DNA from 4 places in the Bradyrhizobium sp. USDA 4011 genome. Region 3 is predicted to be linked to each of the others. Evidence: riboswitches for the same ligand, from Rfam matches in the RefSeq annotation. Region 3 holds a riboswitch; each other region holds the start of a gene.

Region 1 (4,210 bases), 400 kb from region 3:
TGACAAAGTTGAAATTGACCGGATCATGCAGAAAACGAAGGTTTGCGTCTTTTTCGCCGTCGGTGACTTCACTGGCGATGAGTGAAAGCGCCAGGGCGCGCCAGCCGAATTCGATAGCCTTTGCATAGGGAGACGCAACTTCAATCTTTCCGTCGGTCCCGACCTTCCATGTAATAACGTAATGTTCGTCTGATCTGTTATCCTGATGCCTGGTCCAGGAAAGGTAAACATACTCAGTGTGGTCGATGCCTTCGGCGATTCCCCAGTTTCGAGGGACGAATTGCGCCACTTTCGAAACTTTGGAGACAATGTGCTCGATTGTCTCACCGTCTCGCGCTCGCCAGGTTGACTTGACTCGTTCGACAAGCGCGCTTTCGCCGGCTCGCGCAGTGTTGCCCGTCGCAACCAGCCCAGCAAGGAAAACTAGCGATTGACAGAGACAAAGCACGCCTCTTGCAGACATTCTCTTCATAACGGCCGGACCATCGGTTTTTCATCCACACGTCAAAGCGGCAGCCCTCGATGCTATGCTCGATTGAAGAAGTTAGCGGCAACGTGGCGCGGGCACCGCCGATGTCCCGCGCGAGCAGGCGCTGTCTGTCCACTCGAGTCACGCGCCGCTAACTTCAGTGGGCCAGCTACAACCCCAATTTGCCGTGCTGGACCTGCCCAGGGGGAGAAGCCTGGGCACCCTTGAGCTTGCATCCTTCGTGCCAGGAAATAGCCGGCAAATCGCGCCAGATTCGTGCAGTGTTTGTCGGCTTTCCGACCTACGCTCGTTTCTATGTTTCCATTCAGCCGATCCGCTCGGGCTTGTTCAGTTTTTGTCGCGCCGATCTTCGAGGGCCAAGTGAAGGCCGCTGCCGATTTACGGATGAGAAATCGGGAAGCACTTTGGAGGGCTGTTGAACCGTCTGGTTCGGTGTGGTCACCCGAACGCCTGCGATCGCTATCGGCTCGTAATTTGATGATAAGCAAAAATCGCTCATCACCGCCGGGCGTGTGGAATCGTCAGAAGCGCGTTCTCAGGCAGGCGGATGATAGGGTGCGCGCGTTTCTACCTACGCGCACGATGTTGCGGTCTGCTCAATCCAGCTGCCTCGGCGCCGCATTCATGGTTGGATGAGCCGTTTCCAGTCGCGACAGCCGGCAAGCGAGAAACGATCAAGTCACGCTAGCTTTCTCTCGAGTTGCTCAACATTCTCGAGAGCATCTGTCTGACGGATTGATTCATGAACGCTCTTACCAGGCCACCCGAACGGGCCGACCGCAAAGGCGGTGACAGCAAGGACGCCGACGGCGCTCCGAACAGCCGTTGTCATTGCGGGCATCCCGGTGTTCGTTGAGGTGAATCGATATGCATGCCCGAGTATTATCGGCATCAGAGACCGCAAATCGCCTACCAGGATTGGTTGGTTCGCAGATCAATATGCGCGCCCGGTATGCCCGATGGAGTTTTCGCAGGTGTTTTGTCCCTGGCGCGGTTCTTGACTGCCGAGAGACCGAAATGCCACTCGAAGCGCCGTGACTTGCGCCTTCGACAATTCTTTCGTCACATACATTGGAGAGTGCATCTATTGGAGGGGCTTCCAACCGTGGTCAACTTTCGACGTTAAATGGTCATTTGAATCACTGATGATGGCGGCAGTGACGTGAGAGAGTCATCTTAGAGGTTGACGGAAGAGGTCTCTTGCCGATAATCCAAATCGTAGAGGTTCTCCGCTCCCGCTGGATTCGGAGCTAAGAGGGAAGCCGGTGAACATGCCGGCGCTGCCCCCGCAACTGTAAGCGACGAGCCGCTGTCCAACAAAGTCACTGAAGCCCGTACAGCTTCGGGAAGGCCGGACAGCAGCGATGACCCGCGAGCCAGGAGACCTGCCTCGACCACATATACGTCCACGGGCGGGGTGTCCCGGTGGTGCGCCAAGCCGCCGCCGCTGGGGCGATCCTGCTTGCGTCCGCCAACGCCTTTGCCCCCAACTACGGGGTTAGCGCTATGTCTCTTCTCTCCCTTCCGGTTGCCACGCTTGGAACGCCTCGGATCGGTCCGAGACGCGAGCTCAAACGCGCGCTTGAAAGTTACTGGACCGGCGCAATCAGCGAACAGCAATTGCTCGAGGACGCAGCTGGCCTGCGTGCTGCGAACTGGGCTCGCCAAAAATCCCTCGGTGTCACCGTCATTCCGTCCAACGATTTTTCGTTGTACGACCAAGTGCTCGACACCTCTGTCATGGTTGGTGCCATCCCGGAAGTCTACGCGTCGGAAATCGAATCGGTTTCGCTCAAGACGTACTTCGACATGGCGCGCGGTTCACAATGCGATCGCCAGAATACCAGTTGCAGCCACGGATCGGGCGGATTTGGCGCGCCCGCACAGGAGATGACCAAGTGGTTCGACACCAACTACCACTACATGGTTCCTGAATTTCATCGGGGACAGACGTTCCGCCTATCCTCTCGCAAGCCTATCGAGGAGTATGAGGAAGCCAAGGCCCTGGGGTTCCAGACGCGCCCTGTCCTGATCGGGCCGGTCACATTCTTGAAGCTTGGCAAGAGTCCGGATCCTGCGTTCCAGCCGCTGTCACTCCTGGATGAGCTATTACCGGTCTACATCGAGGTTCTGCAAGAACTAGGCAAAAGGGGAGCAAACTGGGTTCAATGCGACGAGCCCTGCCTGGTCCTGGATCTGGAGGAGGGGACGCGAAGATCTTTGCTGCACGTCTATGATCGGCTCGCCAGGGAAGTACCAAACGTCAAGATTATGGTCGCGACCTATTTCGGCGATCTCGGCGATAATCTGGACACAGCTTTGAACATGCCCGTTGCCGGACTGCACGTGGATTTGGTTCGCGCACCGAACCTGTTGGACCGGATCATTGCTGCTCGGCGAAGTGATCTCGTCATGTCCCTCGGCGTCGTCGACGGACGAAATGTTTGGCGGTCGAACCTGTCGGCGCTCCGCCAGCAACTGGATCCCGCCATTGCGAAGCTAGGCAGGGATCGTGTTCAGATCGCTCCGTCCTGCTCGCTGCTCCATGTGCCCGTCGATGTTGAACTCGAGACCGGACTTGCATCCGATCTCAAGAGTTGGCTTGCCTTTTCGGTACAGAAGATGCGTGAGCTTGCGATCCTGGCGCGGGCACTCGCGGGTGATCAGAATGTTGCTCAAAGTCTTGCTGAATCGCAGTCGGCCGTGACTGGCCGTCGGACTTCACCAAAGATCCGTGATGCCAATCTTGCGGTGCGGATGCGAGCGATCGACGAGGCCATGCGCCGGCGCGCCAGCCCATTTGTCCGTCGAGCCGAGATCCAACGCAAGCGCTTTAGACTACCTGCCTTTCCCACCACGACGATCGGATCCTTCCCGCAAACCCCAGAGGTCCGTAATGCCCGCGCGACACATTCGCAAGGCGCCATGAGCGACGAGAAGTACGACAAATTCCTCAAGGAGGAGACTGCGCGCGCTCTGCGTTGGCAGGAGGATATTGGTCTGGACGTGCTCGTGCACGGCGAGTTTGAGCGCAATGACATGGTGCAGTACTTCGGCGAGAAACTCGCCGGATTCGCATTCACCAGGAATGGTTGGGTGCAATCCTATGGCTCGCGCTGTGTCAGGCCACCGATCCTATTCGGAGATGTTTCGCGGCCAAAACCGATCACTGTGGATTGGTGGCTCTACGCGCAATCACTGACCAGCAAGCCGGTGAAGGCGATGTTGACCGGGCCAGTAACGATCTTGAACTGGTCGTTTGTTCGCGATGATATTCCAAGAGGCGAGGTCTGCCGGCAGATCGCACTGGCGATACGCGACGAAGTCCGCGATCTCGAGATAGCCGGTGCGAGCATGATCCAGATCGACGAAGCTGCCCTCCGCGAAGGATTGCCGTTGCGTCGATCGGAGTGGGCGGCCTACCTTCAATGGGCCGTCGACAGCTTCCGCATTTGCTCATCAGGCGTTGCAGATCAAACCCAGATTCATACGCATATGTGCTATTCTGAGTTCAATGACATCATCGACGCCATTGCTGCAATGGATGCGGATGTCATCTCGATCGAGACGTCGCGTTCGAAGATGGAACTGCTCGACGCGTTCAGGAACTACAAATATCCCAATCAGATCGGGCCGGGCGTGTACGACATCCATTCTCCACGCATTCCCGAGGTAGGGGAAATGAAGGAGCTGATGGCATTGGCTCGGCAGCGGTTGCAG
Region 2 (4,210 bases), 1.2 Mb from region 3:
GGGCGCGGCCGGTCACACCCGCCGCGCCGGATAGCTCAAAACGTCGCGCCAGCCTTGACCATGTAGGTGCGGCCGGGCAGCGGATAGGCCGAGAAGCGGCCGGCCGTGAACGAGCTCGCGATGGCGTAGTCGTAGTAGAGCGCGTTGAACAGATTGTTCACGCTCAGCGACCAGAAGAAGCGGTCGTATTGCCCGCTGAGCTTGAGATCGGCGGTGGCGTTGCCGGGAATCCGGTTCTGGGTGTTGGCCTGGTCGTTGTCCATGATGCGCGAGCTCCAGGCCCGCACCGTGGCATCGAACACCAGATAGTTCTGCCAGATATTCCAGGTCACGCCGAGATTGCCGGTATAGCGCGACACCAGCGGCACGTCGTTGCCGGTCCACATGCCTTCGCGGAAGACGGCGCGGGTGATCGCCATGCCGCCGCGCAACGTCACGGTGTCGCTGACCTTGAGCGAGGCGCTGGTCTCGGAGCCGTAGCGGCGGGTGGGGTCGAGGTTGACGTTGTAGAACAGCACCGGGTTGAAATGGATCTCGTTCTCGAGATCCATCAGATAGACGCTGGTCTGGACCTGAAACAGGTTGGTCTTGACGCGGAACCCGCCCTCGACGTCCTGCGATGTCTGGGTTCTGAGCTGGAAGTTTTGCGGGATCGGGGCGAAGGTCAGCGGATCGAATGACGGACCCGACGCGACGCGCTCGTCGACGTCGGGCGTGCGGAATGCGCGCGCGGCGCGGCCGAATACCGAGAAGGTGTCGGTGAAGCGATGCTCGGCGCCGACATGCAGCGCGTATTGGGTCTCGTTGCTGTCGAGCGGCGCCGCCTGCGCGTCGAAGGCGAACGGTGCGTTCGGGTCGTAGCGGTCGCGTGCCGAGACGCTGGTATTCTGGACGCGCGCGCCGTACGAGAAATCGGTGGTCGGCAGCACGCCCAGTGTATGCTGCCAGTAGCCGGCCACGGTCTGCTGCTCGATATTGTAGATGTGGTAGGGATCGACGCCCTGATAGGCGCCGCGTGCCTCACGGAACGTCGAGTCGTAATAGTCGATGCCGGTCAGGACCGTGGACGGCATTCCCAGCATCACGTTCTTGACGCTGAGCCGCGGCGTGATCGACCAGGTCTGTAGCGCGGCATCATTATAGGTCGAGGCGAAGCTGATGGTCGGCACGGTGCCGAAGAAGCCGCTTTGCGTCTCGCGCTGGCGCCAGCCGCCGTCGACGATAAGGTCGACGCCGTTCATCAGCGTCTTGGTGAAGCCGGTGGTGACGCTGGCGGTTTGCTGATTGGCATAGTCAAACGGCGTCGCTGCGCCTCTGCGATTGGTGAGCAGCTCGTTGACGCCGATCGACGGATCGACCAGTCGTCCGCCGGGCAGGCCGAGCTTCTGGTCGCTGCCGGTGACGGTGAGGAAGGCGGTGAGGTCCGATGTCGTGTAGTTGACGTTGCCGACGGCGTTGCGCTGGTCGAGCGCGTTGTTGACGCGGTAGCCGTCGGACTTGATGCCGTTGCCGTAGAACGAGGTCGACCACGGGCCGGAATTGAGCGCCGCGGACACCGCGGCCATGCGGGTGTTGAACGAGCCGAACCCGCCTTCGGCCCGTATCGTCGCCGGTGGACCGCCAGCGCCGGTCTTGGTGATGATGTTGACCACGCCGCCCACCGCGTTGTCGCCGTAGAGCACCGCGCCGCTGTTGCCGCGCGTGATCTCGACGCGTTCGATCGAATCGAGCGGGATCGTGGTGAGATCGAAGCCGGCCTTGTCGACGTCGTTGAGCCGTCGGCCGTTGAGCAGGAACAGGGTGTTGTCGGAGGCGAATGCGCCGAAGCCGCGCAGGTCGACCGCGGTCTTGGCGCCGTTCGGGCCGCCATAAAGCGATTGCAGCTGCACGCCCGGCACCTGCGCGAGAATCTCGGGCAGCGACTGCACCGGCGAATGCGCGATGTCGTCGGCGGTGATCACGGTCGAGGAAGAGCCGACAATGCCGGCGAACTGGCGGCCGCCGCCGCCGGTGCCGCCCGTTCCGGTGGCCGGTCCGGTCCCTGTCGAGCCCGATCCGCTCCCGCTGCCCTGTCCTGTGCCCGGCGCCGGGCGGCGCGGGGCCGGCGCTTCGTCCGCGGCCGGCCTGGCGCGCGTGACATTCTGGTCGCCCGGCTTGGTGATTTCGATGGCTGGCAGCTGATCGGGAGAGGGCGCCTGCTGCGCCCGTGCGGTCGAGAGAACGATTGTCGGCACGATCATCGTCGACGCGAGCAGAAGCGCGCGGCGGCGCCGGGAAGAAGAGTTGGAGAACATCTAGGTGAGACCTCGGTAACGTCAGTGGCACGTCACCGCGAACCAGTCTCACCATCGTGCTCGCAGGCTCAGCTGCTTGCAGCCTCAGGTGAAGCTCATGCCTGTACTCCCCGACCGGCATCTTCGCGTGTGACCACGGCTGACGGCAGGTCTCCTGGCTCGCGGGTCGTTACCCTTCGTCGCCTTCCCAGGACCGAGACTCCCAGTGGCCTGTGACGAAGGATTCACCGCATACAGTTGCGGGGGCAGCCGCGGCGTTGAGGAGGTTTCCCCGCACCGCATTCCCTTTTCATCTCATGAAAGAACCGTCATGTTCATCTAGGGTTCGGCCGGGCGGCAAAGTCAATCCGGCGGACGTCGGGCGGGGACGACGCGGCCACGGTTTCTGTCGAGTGTCGCTTGTCTGCCACGGCGATCGCTGTAAGAGCATGGATCCAATGAACGTGCAGGATTTTGCCTTGGCGGCCGAGGTCGCGGCGCGGCGCCGGTGGGGCGCTACCGCGGCGCTGCTCGCGCTCGTGGTCCTGCTGCTGGTGCTCTCGCTCGGCATCGGGCCGGTGCGGCTGTCGCCGCTTGCGGTGATCGAGGCGCTGTTCGGCGGCGGCAGCGACGTGGCGCAGGTGATCGTGCGCGAGATCCGGCTGCCGCGCACCATCCTGGCGTTCGCGATCGGCGGTATTCTCGGGCTATCGGGCGCAGCGCTGCAGGGCCTGCTGCGCAATCCGCTGGCCTCGCCGTCGTTGTTCGGCGCGCCGCAATCTGCGGCATTCGGTGCGGTGCTGGTGATTGCGCTGGGCCTCGCCGATGTGCGCTCCTACGCGCTGCCGGTGGTGGCGATCATCGCCGCGTTCGGTTCGGTGCTCGCGCTGCTGGCGATTGCCGGCCGCAATGCCGGGCTTTTGATCCTGATCCTCGCGGGACTCGCGATCTCGAGCTTTGCGGGGGCGGCGACGGCGCTGGTGATGAATCTCTCCAGCAATCCGTTCGTGGTGCTGGAGATCGCATTCTGGCTGCTCGGTTCGCTGGAGGACCGCAGCTTCCAGCACGTGGCGCTGGCGCTGCCCTTCATCATCGCGGGCGCGGCCATCCTGCTCAGCCAGGCGAGCGCCTTCCGTGCGCTGACGCTCGGCGAGGAAGCCGCGCAGAGTCTCGGCGTCGATGTCGGGCGGCTAAGGTTGCTCGTGATCGCGGGTGTTGCGCTCGGCGTCGGCGGCGCGGTCGCGGTCACCGGCACGATCGGCTTCATCGGTCTCGTCGCACCGCACCTGATGCGCCCTCTGATCGGTCACGATCCGGCGCGGCTGCTGGTGCCGAGCGCGCTCACCGGATCGGCGTTGCTGCTCGCCGCCGATATCGCGGTGCGCATCATCCCCTCGACGTCGGATATCAAGGTCGGCGTGCTGACCTCGATCATCGGCGTGCCGTTCTTCCTCTATCTGATCATGCGCGAACGCCGCGCGCTCGGCGGAGGCGTGGCATGACGCTGCTCTCCGCCACCGCGCTCAATGCCTCGCTCGGCAGCCGCAAGGTGCTGCACGATGTCTCGCTGTCGCTGGAAGCGGGCCATCTGGTTGCGCTGGTCGGCCCGAACGGCGCCGGCAAGACCACGCTGCTGCGCGCACTCGCCGGGCTGATTCCATCCGACGGCGAGATCCGGATCGCCGGCGACGCGCTGGCCTCGCTGCCGCTGCGCGAGCGGGCGAAGCGTTTCGCCTATTTGCCGCAGGGGCACATGGTGCACTGGCCGCTGCCGGCGCGCGATATCGTCGCGCTCGGCCGCTATCCGCATGGCGCGACCGATCCGGCGCGGTTGTCGCCGAGGGATATGGAGGCGGTGCTGCGCGCGATGCAGGCGGTCGACGTCACTGAATTCAGCGACCGCCGTGTCACTGAGTTGTCCGGCGGCGAACGCAGCC
Region 3 (4,210 bases):
TGTCGCGGTTTGCGCCGAGGCTGCCGAAATAGCTCGCCAGCATGATCTTGATCTGCGGCACCGCCTTGGCGATCTCGCCATAGGCGCGACGCAGCGCATCGTGGGCGGTATCGTCGAGATCGAGCGCCAGGCAGGGCTCGTCGATCTGCGCCCATTCGGCGCCGCGGCGGGCAAGCTCGCGCAGTACCTCGATATAGACCGGAAGCAGGCGGTCCAGCAGCGACAGCGGTTCGAAGCCGGCGTCCTTGCTCTTGGCGAGTTTCAGGAAAGTAACCGGGCCGACCAGCACCGGTCGGGTCTGGTAACCGAGGGCCTTGGCTTCCTCATATTCCTCGATCGGCTTGCGTGAGGCGAGGCGGAACTGCTGATCTGCAGAGAGTTCGGGCACCATGTAGTGGTAGTTGGTGTCGAACCACTTGGTCATCTCCTGCGCCGGTACGCCATGACCTTGGCTATGGTGCGCGTGACCGCACGACGCGTCATGCGCGCTACCTTCAGCGCCGCGCGCCATCGCAAAATAGGTCGCAAGCGGCACCGGGCCGCTGCTCCAGCCATAGATGGCCGGGATCGCGCCGACCATCACCGAGGTATCGAGCACCTGGTCGTAGAACGAGAAGTCGTTCGACGGGATCACCGAGACGCCGAGCTTTTTCTGGCGTGCCCAGTTGGCGGCGCGCAGACCGACGCCGGTCTCGATCAGCGTCTTTTCGTTTGTCGCGCCGGCCCAGAAGCTTTCCAGCGCAAGCTTGAGTTCACGGCGCGGACCGATCCGCGGCGTGCCGAGAGTCGCAACAGCAAGTGAGGAGGTAGATGTGGAAGACATTGGCTTAACCCCAAAAGTTGGGGGCAAAGGCCGTAGTGACACGTCTGGACTCCGCAAGACGCGGGAAAAGCGCGTGCGGGGTCGCAACCGCACCACCGGGACACCCCGCCCGAGGACGTTCATGTTGTCGAGGCAGGTCTCCTGGCTCGCGGGTCCTAGCTGTCGTCTGGCCTTCCCGAAGCTTTCGCCTCAGTGGCTTTGAGTGGACGACAACTCGCCGCTTACAGTTGCGGGGGCAGCGCCGGCATTGTACCGGCTTCCCTCTTAGCTCCGGGAGAAAGTGCCTCTCGGAGAACCACGACGCCGCCACTTATCGGCAACTTCGCGTGGCCGTCAACTCGGGCGGCATCACGTGTGATCGAGCGACATTGTTCACATCATCAACAGGCGCCATCTGCATTTTCTGGCGACCCATTGACACAGTGTGCCAAATCACACCAGATATAGTTGTTACGGTCCGTCATGCCGCAAAGCATGGTGGCTAAGAGGGAAGCCGGTGATCTCACCGAAAATCCGGCACTGCCCCCGCAACTGTAAGCAGCGAGTTGTTCCCGAAATCACGTCACTGATGCGTCGTCCGCATCGGGAAGACACGGGAGCGACGACGACCTGCGAGTCAGGAGACCTGCCGTAACACCGAAATTACGTCCACGGGCGGGGTGTCCCGGCGGTCGCTTGCACAGCCATGCCGGTGCGTTGCCGCCGGGATGATGCAGCGTCCCCTGACATCCGGCCCCAACAAACGTCACGGGGTCTGCACGATGTCACTCTCTCTCGATCGCGAAACAAAGCCAGCGCCACTCATCCTGCTGCGTCCGGAAGTGCTTGCCGCGCCGGAGGCCGCTCCTCCGATGCAGGTGATCCGCCGCAATGGCACGGTGTCGAAATTCGACGCCAGCAAGATCTCGGTTGCGATGACCAAGGCGTTCCTGGCGGTCGAGGGGCACACCGCCGCCGCATCGCGCCGCGTCCATGAGGTTGTCGAGCAGCTCACCGCCGAGGTCCTCAGTGCGCTGACGCGTCGCATGAGCGAAGGTCGCACCTTCCACATCGAGGACGTGCAGGACCAGGTCGAGCTCGCGCTGATGCGGAGCGAGCACCATAAGGTGGCGCGCGCCTATGTGCTGTATCGTGAGGAGCGCACGAGGCAGCGCGCTGAGCAGGACGCGGCGAGGGCGGTGGCCCAGCCTGTGGCCGGGCCGGCCATTCACATCACATTGCCGAACGGTAGCGAGGTGCCGCTCGACCACGCCCGGCTGGCGCTGATCATCAACGAGGCCTGCGCCGGCCTCGATGGCGTCGATGCTGCGCCCCTGATCGCCGAGACCCAGCGCAACATCTATGACGGCATCAGCCAGGATGAACTGGCGCTCGCCTCCGTGATGGCCGCGCGCACCCTGGTGGAGCAGGAGCCGAACTACACCTATGTCAGCGCGCGCCTCTTGCTCGACAAGCTGCGCACCGAGGTGTTGTCCTATGTGCTTGATATGCCGACCAGCGCCTCGCAGGCCGACATGGCGAGCCGCTATGCCGAGTATTTCCCGGCCTATATCAAGACCGGGATCAAGGCCGAACTGCTCGATGTCGAACTCGGCCGCTTCGATCTGGCGCGGCTTGCGGCGGCGATGAAGCCGGAACGCGATCTGTCGTTCCAGTTCCTCGGGCTGCAAACGCTGTATGACCGCTATTTCCTGCACGTTCGGGGCAACCGCATCGAGCTGCCGCAGGCATTCTTCATGCGCGTTGCGATGGGTCTGGTGCTGCGCGAGATCGACCGCGAGGGGCGCGCGATCGAGTTCTACAATCTCTTGTCGTCGTTCGACTTCATGGCTTCGACGCCGACCCTGTTCAATTCTGGCACGCAGCGGCCGCAGCTCTCATCGTGCTTCCTCACCACCGTGGCTGACGATCTCGACGGCATCTTCAAGTCGATCAAGGATAACGCGCTGCTGGCGAAATATTCCGGCGGGCTCGGCAATGACTGGACCCGCGTCCGCGGGCTCGGCGCGCACATCAAAGGCACCAATGGCGAGAGCCTGGGCGTGGTGCCGTTCCTCAAGGTCGCCAACGACACCGCGATCGCGGTGAACCAGGGCGGCAAGCGCAAGGGCGCGGTCTGCGCCTATCTCGAGACCTGGCACGTCGACATCGAGGAATTCCTCGATCTGCGCAAGAACACCGGCGATGACCGCCGCCGCACCCACGATATGAACACCGCGAACTGGGTGCCCGATTTGTTCATGCAGCGCGTCGAGGCTGACGGCGAGTGGACGCTGTTCTCGCCCGACGAGACGCCGGACCTGCACGATCTCTACGGCAAGCCGTTCGCCGAACGCTACGCCCATTACGAGGCCAAGGCCGCGCGCGGCGAGATGCGAGTGTTCAAGCAGATTCGCGCCGTCGATCTCTGGCGCAAGATGCTGACCATGCTGTTCGAGACCGGCCATCCCTGGATCACCTTCAAGGACCCGTCCAATCTGCGCTCGCCGCAGCGCCATGCCGGCGTGATCCACTCCTCGAACCTCTGCACCGAGATCACGCTGAACACGTCTGACGACGAGACTGCGGTGTGCAATCTCGGCTCGATCAACCTCGCCAACCACATACAGGACGGCAAGCTCAACGACGCCAGGCTGAAGGCCACAGTGACGACCGCGATGCGGATGCTCGACAACGTCATCGACATCAACTTCTACACCATCCCGGAGGCGCGCCGCTCCAATCTGCGGCACCGCCCGGTCGGTCTCGGCCTGATGGGCTTCCAGGATGCGCTGCATGCGCTGCGGATCGCGGTGGCGTCGGACGCGGCGGTTGCCTTCGCCGATATCAGCATGGAGGCAATCTCCTACCATGCGATCTGGGCCTCCAGCGATCTCGCCGCCGAGCGCGGCCGCTATCCCTCGTTCGAGGGCTCGCTGTGGAGCCAGGGCATCCTGCCGATCGATTCGATCGACTTCGTTGCCGACGCCCGTGGCGGCGTCGCAATGGATCGCACCTCGACGCGTGACTGGGCGATTCTGCGCAGCCGCGTCACGTCGGTCGGTATGCGCAACTCCAATGTGATGGCGATCGCGCCGACCGCGACGATCTCCAACATCTGCGGCGTCGCCCAGTCGATCGAGCCCGCCTACCAGAATCTCTATGTCAAATCCAACATGTCCGGCGACTTCACGGTCGTGAACGACTATCTGGTGCGCGACCTCAAGGCGCGCGGGCTGTGGGACGAGGTGATGGTCAACGACCTGAAATATTTCGACGGCAGCGTCGGCTCCATCGACCGCATCCCCGACGACCTCAAGGCACTCTACGCGACCGCGTTCGAGATCGACTCGAGCTGGCTGCTCGAGGCGGCGGCGCGGCGGCAGAAATGGATCGACCAGGCGCAGT
Region 4 (4,210 bases), 4.8 Mb from region 3:
GCCGGCAAGCCGATGCCAGGCTGCCACGCGGGCAGCGACCGCTGCGACGCGCTCGGCATCCGGCCGATGCGCAAGATGCGCGAACTGCAGATCGGGATCGCGCTCACCGGGCGATTTGAAGCTCACGACACCTGTGAACAGGCGGCCGTCGACCTCCGGCAACACCACATGCATCGCGAGATCGCTGGGCGACAGGCCGCGCAGCGACAAGGCCCAATCCTCACGCTGCGCCGTCGACAGAGCGACCTGGAACACCGGGCACGATGCGGCATCGAACGGCGTCGTACCGTCGTCACCCGCCGCGGAGAACGCGGTCACGTTGACGATGGCGGCCGGGCTGCATTGCGCGAACTGAGCGCGCAGCCAATCGGCGGCGCCCGCCGCCTTCAACGAGGTGACGAACACGCCGTGGGCATCGAATCCCTTCGCGCGCAAGGCATCGATCAATGCATCGACCGGTGCCGTATCGCCGGCCGCCAGATAGGAGCGATAGAAAGTCACCAGCACAAGCGGCCGGCCATCCGATGCCGGCAGCGCCGCAACGGCACCGCGCCGCGAATCGTAGACGCCGATCTCGGGAAGATCGATCTCGCCGACGACCGGCCCGGCATAAAGGCCAGACGCCAGCGCCAGTTGCGCGATCACGGCCTGTGCGGCAACCGGGCCGCCCTTGTCGCACAGCACCTTGAGCCGCCGGAGCGTCGAGACCGGCAGCGTTGAAAATTCATCCAGCCGCAAATCGTCGCGGCCATCCGCCGGCAGCACCACCAGGGCGATGCCATGTTCCTTCGCCAGACGATGCACCGCGGCCAGCCCGTACGACCAATAGGGCTCGCCGCCGATCAGCCGCACCAGGATGCCGCGCGCCTGCGACAGCGTTCGCTCGATATAGGTATCGACCGACAGCGGGTGGCGCAGCTCCGCGAGATTGGCGAGCCGCAGCGACGGCAGCGCGGCGCGGCCCCGCCGCCAGCCGGCCGCGAACGCGGCGAGATCGCTGTCGGAAAACGACAACACCACGAGATCGGCCGGATCCTGGCCGAGGTCCCTTGGCGTCGCGGTCTCCTCAAGGCCGCGGCTCTCGCGGAAGACGACGTGCATCAGACACCTAGTCGCGCCCGGATCGCGGCTTCATCGATGTCGCCGTGTTCGCCGATCACGACGAGCTTCGACTGCCGCGCCCGCGCGCCCCAGGGCATGTCGAACTGATGCCTCACCCGCTCGCCGACCGATTGCACGAGCAACCGCATCGGCTTGCCTTCGACCGCGATATAGCCCTTGGCGCGCAGCACGTTCTGCTCGCGTGCCAGCCCCTTGATCGAGGCGACGAGCGCATCGACATCGGCGATCTCCGGAAGATCGATCACCACGGAATTGAAGTCGTTGTGCTCGTGGTCGTCCTCGCCGTCATGGTGGGACGGCCGGGACGCGAGGTCGTCCTCTGCCGCGGCTTCAAGACCGAGGATCACGCGGGCGTCGATGGCGCCGTCGACGATGGGCAACATCGGCACCTCGCGCGGCATCTCGGCCGCGATCACTGCCTTGGCCGCCTTGATGCCCTCGGCTCCGGCGAGATCGGCCTTGGTCAGCAGCACGATATCGGCACAGGCGATCTGGTCCTCGAACACTTCGGACAGCGGCGTCTCGTGATCGAGATTGTCGTCGGCCGCGCGCTGCGCATCCACCGCGGCGGGATCAGGCGCAAAGCGGCCGGCGGCAACGGCCTCCGCATCGGCCAGCGCGATCACGCCGTCGACCGTGATCCGCGAGCGGATCTCCGGCCAGTCGAACGCCTTCAGCAACGGCTTCGGCAGCGCGAGACCCGACGTCTCGATCACAATGTGATCGGGCCTCACAGGGCGCGCGAGCAACTGCTCCATGGCCGGGATGAAATCGTCGGCGACGGTGCAGCAGATGCAGCCATTGGCGAGCTCGACGATGTTCTCGGTCGGGCAATTGGCGTCGGCGCAGGACTTCAGGATCTCGCCGTCGACGCCTTCGCTGCCGAATTCGTTCACCAGCACCGCGAGCTTCTTGCCGTTGGCATTCCGGATCAGATGCTGAATCAACGTCGTCTTGCCGGACCCGAGAAAGCCGGTCACGACGGTGACCGGAACCTTGGCGAGCGTCATCATTCTGCGGCCTCCGGCACGACGGCGATGGGCGGAATGCGGGCAAGCGATTGCTTGCGAAAGATTTCCGGGCGGCTGCGCCACGGCACGATGCCGTCGGGCGCCGCGGCATAGGCGGAGGCGCCGGCGATCACATCCCCGGCATTGTCAGCGGACAGGCGGCCGTAGACATAGGACCATCGCCCCGGCGCGCTGAGTGCGACCGAGCAGCCCTGGCTGCAAGCCGACAGGCATTCGACCGGAACCAGATTGACGTCATCGGGCACGCCGGCCTCAACAAGCGCGGCATGCAGGCGCGCACCGGGCGCGAGGTCGCCTTCGGCCAGCGTCTGGCCGGCGCGACAGGTGATACAGACATGAAGTGTAACGCTCATCGCCCTTCCTGGATTGACTGCGGGAAGCGATGAGGCACACGAACCTGACGTGAGCAGGTTCGTTCCCCGTCGCGGAACACCCCGTCCGCCGGTCTCAAACACACTGCGTCGGCAGGTCTCCCGGCTTGCGGAGTAGGATTTCTCCCGTGATGCCCACCTTCCCGACTCCATCAGGGAATCAGTGGCTTGGGCATCTCTCCGGTCACGGTCGCGGGGGCGGCTGCGCTTCGGGCAAACCTTGCGGTCCAAGCCCTATCGCATTCCCTCTTCGCCTGTCGTAGGACAGGAACCAACGCATGGCCACCATTCGTCCTGGCCTCGCACTTGTCAAGCCGAAGGAACGTGATGATTTCTGATGGAAACGACGCTGACGATGGCGACGTCGGCACCGACCCTTCGCTGGATGCACGCCATGCGGCCAAAATGGCGAAAAAGAAGGTCGCCCGCGACAAGATCATGGCGACCAAGAGCGGTGAAAAGGGCCTGATCATCGTTCATACCGGCGCCGGCAAAGGAAAATCCTCCTCCGCCTTCGGCATGATCGTGCGCTGCGTGGCGCACGGCTTTCCCTGCGCCGTGGTGCAATTCATCAAGGGCGCCTGGGATACCGGCGAGCGCCGGCTGCTCACCAGGCATTTCGGCGATCTCTGTCAATTCCATGCGATGGGCGAAGGCTTTACCTGGGAGACGCAGGACCGCGCCCGCGACATCGCGGCGGCGCAGGCCGGCTGGGAAAAAGCCAAGCAGCTGATCGCGGATCCGAGCCTGCGGATGGTGGTGCTCGACGAGATCAACATCGCGCTTCGGTATGACTATCTGGCGATCGCCGATGTCGTCGAGTTCCTGACCACGTCGAAGCCGCCGATGACGCATGTCGTGCTCACCGGACGCAACGCCAAGGAGGAGCTGATCGAGATTGCCGACCTCGTCACCGAGATGACATTGGTGAAACATCCGTTCCGCTCCGGCATCAAGGCCCAGCCGGGCGTCGAGTTCTGACTGTCAGCACCATGGCGCGCGCATTGATGATCCAGGGAGCCGGCTCGGACGTGGGCAAGTCGCTCATCGTCGCCGGCCTCGCGCGTTCCGCGAGACGACGCGGCCTGCGCGTGCTGCCCTTCAAGCCGCAGAATATGTCCAACAACGCCGCCGTGACCGTCGACGGCGGCGAGATCGGGCGCGCGCAGGCGCTGCAAGCGCTTGCCGCCGGCGTCGAGCCGCACACCGACATGAACCCGGTGCTGCTGAAGCCCGAGACCGACCTCGGCGCCCAGGTCATCGTGCACGGCAAACGGATCGCGACCGCACGCGCGCGCGAATATGCCGCCATGAAGCCGTCGCTGATGGGCGCGGTGCTGGAGAGCTTTGGGCGCCTGAAACAGCGCGCCGACCTCGTGCTGGTCGAAGGCGCCGGCAGCCCCGCCGAGGTCAATCTGCGCAAGTCCGATATCGCCAACATGGGCTTTGCGCGCAAAGCTGGCGTGCCCGTGGTCTTGGTCGGCGACATCGACCGCGGCGGCGTGATCGCGCAGCTCGTCGGCATCCAGGCGGTGATCGATCCCGATGATGCCGCGATGATCCAGGGCTTTGTCATCAACAAATTCCGCGGCGATCCGACGTTGTTCGACGACGGCTACCGGCTGATCGAAGCCCGCACCGGCTGGCGCGCCTTCGGCGTGCTGCCCTGGTTCGTTCGCGCCGGCG

What was found. Region 3 has a riboswitch for cobalamin ahead of ACVW1C_RS28040 (ribonucleoside-diphosphate reductase subunit alpha). Riboswitches for the same ligand answer to the same signal wherever they lie in the genome.
Region 1: linked by a shared signal. The riboswitch ahead of metE (5-methyltetrahydropteroyltriglutamate--homocysteine S-methyltransferase) and the one ahead of ACVW1C_RS28040 (ribonucleoside-diphosphate reductase subunit alpha) in region 3 are both predicted to bind cobalamin.
Region 2: linked by a shared signal. The riboswitch ahead of ACVW1C_RS22155 (TonB-dependent receptor) and the one ahead of ACVW1C_RS28040 (ribonucleoside-diphosphate reductase subunit alpha) in region 3 are both predicted to bind cobalamin.
Region 4: linked by a shared signal. The riboswitch ahead of ACVW1C_RS05690 (DUF1636 family protein) and the one ahead of ACVW1C_RS28040 (ribonucleoside-diphosphate reductase subunit alpha) in region 3 are both predicted to bind cobalamin.

Annotation. Positions count from the first base shown of each region.
Region 1 is NZ_JBSSGG010000001.1:6,348,949-6,353,158, forward strand. Features, by position in the region: gene ACVW1C_RS29965 (nodulate formation efficiency C protein) at 1-289, opposite strand, end outside; cobalamin riboswitch at 1,696-1,897, shown strand; gene metE (5-methyltetrahydropteroyltriglutamate--homocysteine S-methyltransferase) at 1,997-4,210, shown strand, end outside.
Region 2 is NZ_JBSSGG010000001.1:4,732,660-4,736,869, forward strand. Features, by position in the region: gene ACVW1C_RS22155 (TonB-dependent receptor) at 36-2,240, opposite strand; cobalamin riboswitch at 2,422-2,619, opposite strand; gene ACVW1C_RS22160 (FecCD family ABC transporter permease) at 2,732-3,775, shown strand; gene ACVW1C_RS22165 (ABC transporter ATP-binding protein) at 3,772-4,210, shown strand, end outside.
Region 3 is NZ_JBSSGG010000001.1:5,945,518-5,949,727, forward strand. Features, by position in the region: gene metE (5-methyltetrahydropteroyltriglutamate--homocysteine S-methyltransferase) at 1-823, opposite strand, end outside; cobalamin riboswitch at 938-1,138, opposite strand; cobalamin riboswitch at 1,260-1,470, shown strand; gene ACVW1C_RS28040 (ribonucleoside-diphosphate reductase subunit alpha) at 1,585-4,210, shown strand, end outside.
Region 4 is NZ_JBSSGG010000001.1:1,185,460-1,189,669, forward strand. Features, by position in the region: partial or broken gene cobN (cobaltochelatase subunit CobN) at 1-1,101, opposite strand, end outside; gene cobW (cobalamin biosynthesis protein CobW) at 1,101-2,135, opposite strand; gene ACVW1C_RS05690 (DUF1636 family protein) at 2,132-2,506, opposite strand; cobalamin riboswitch at 2,600-2,815, opposite strand; gene cobO (cob(I)yrinic acid a,c-diamide adenosyltransferase) at 2,852-3,505, shown strand; gene ACVW1C_RS05700 (cobyric acid synthase) at 3,517-4,210, shown strand, end outside.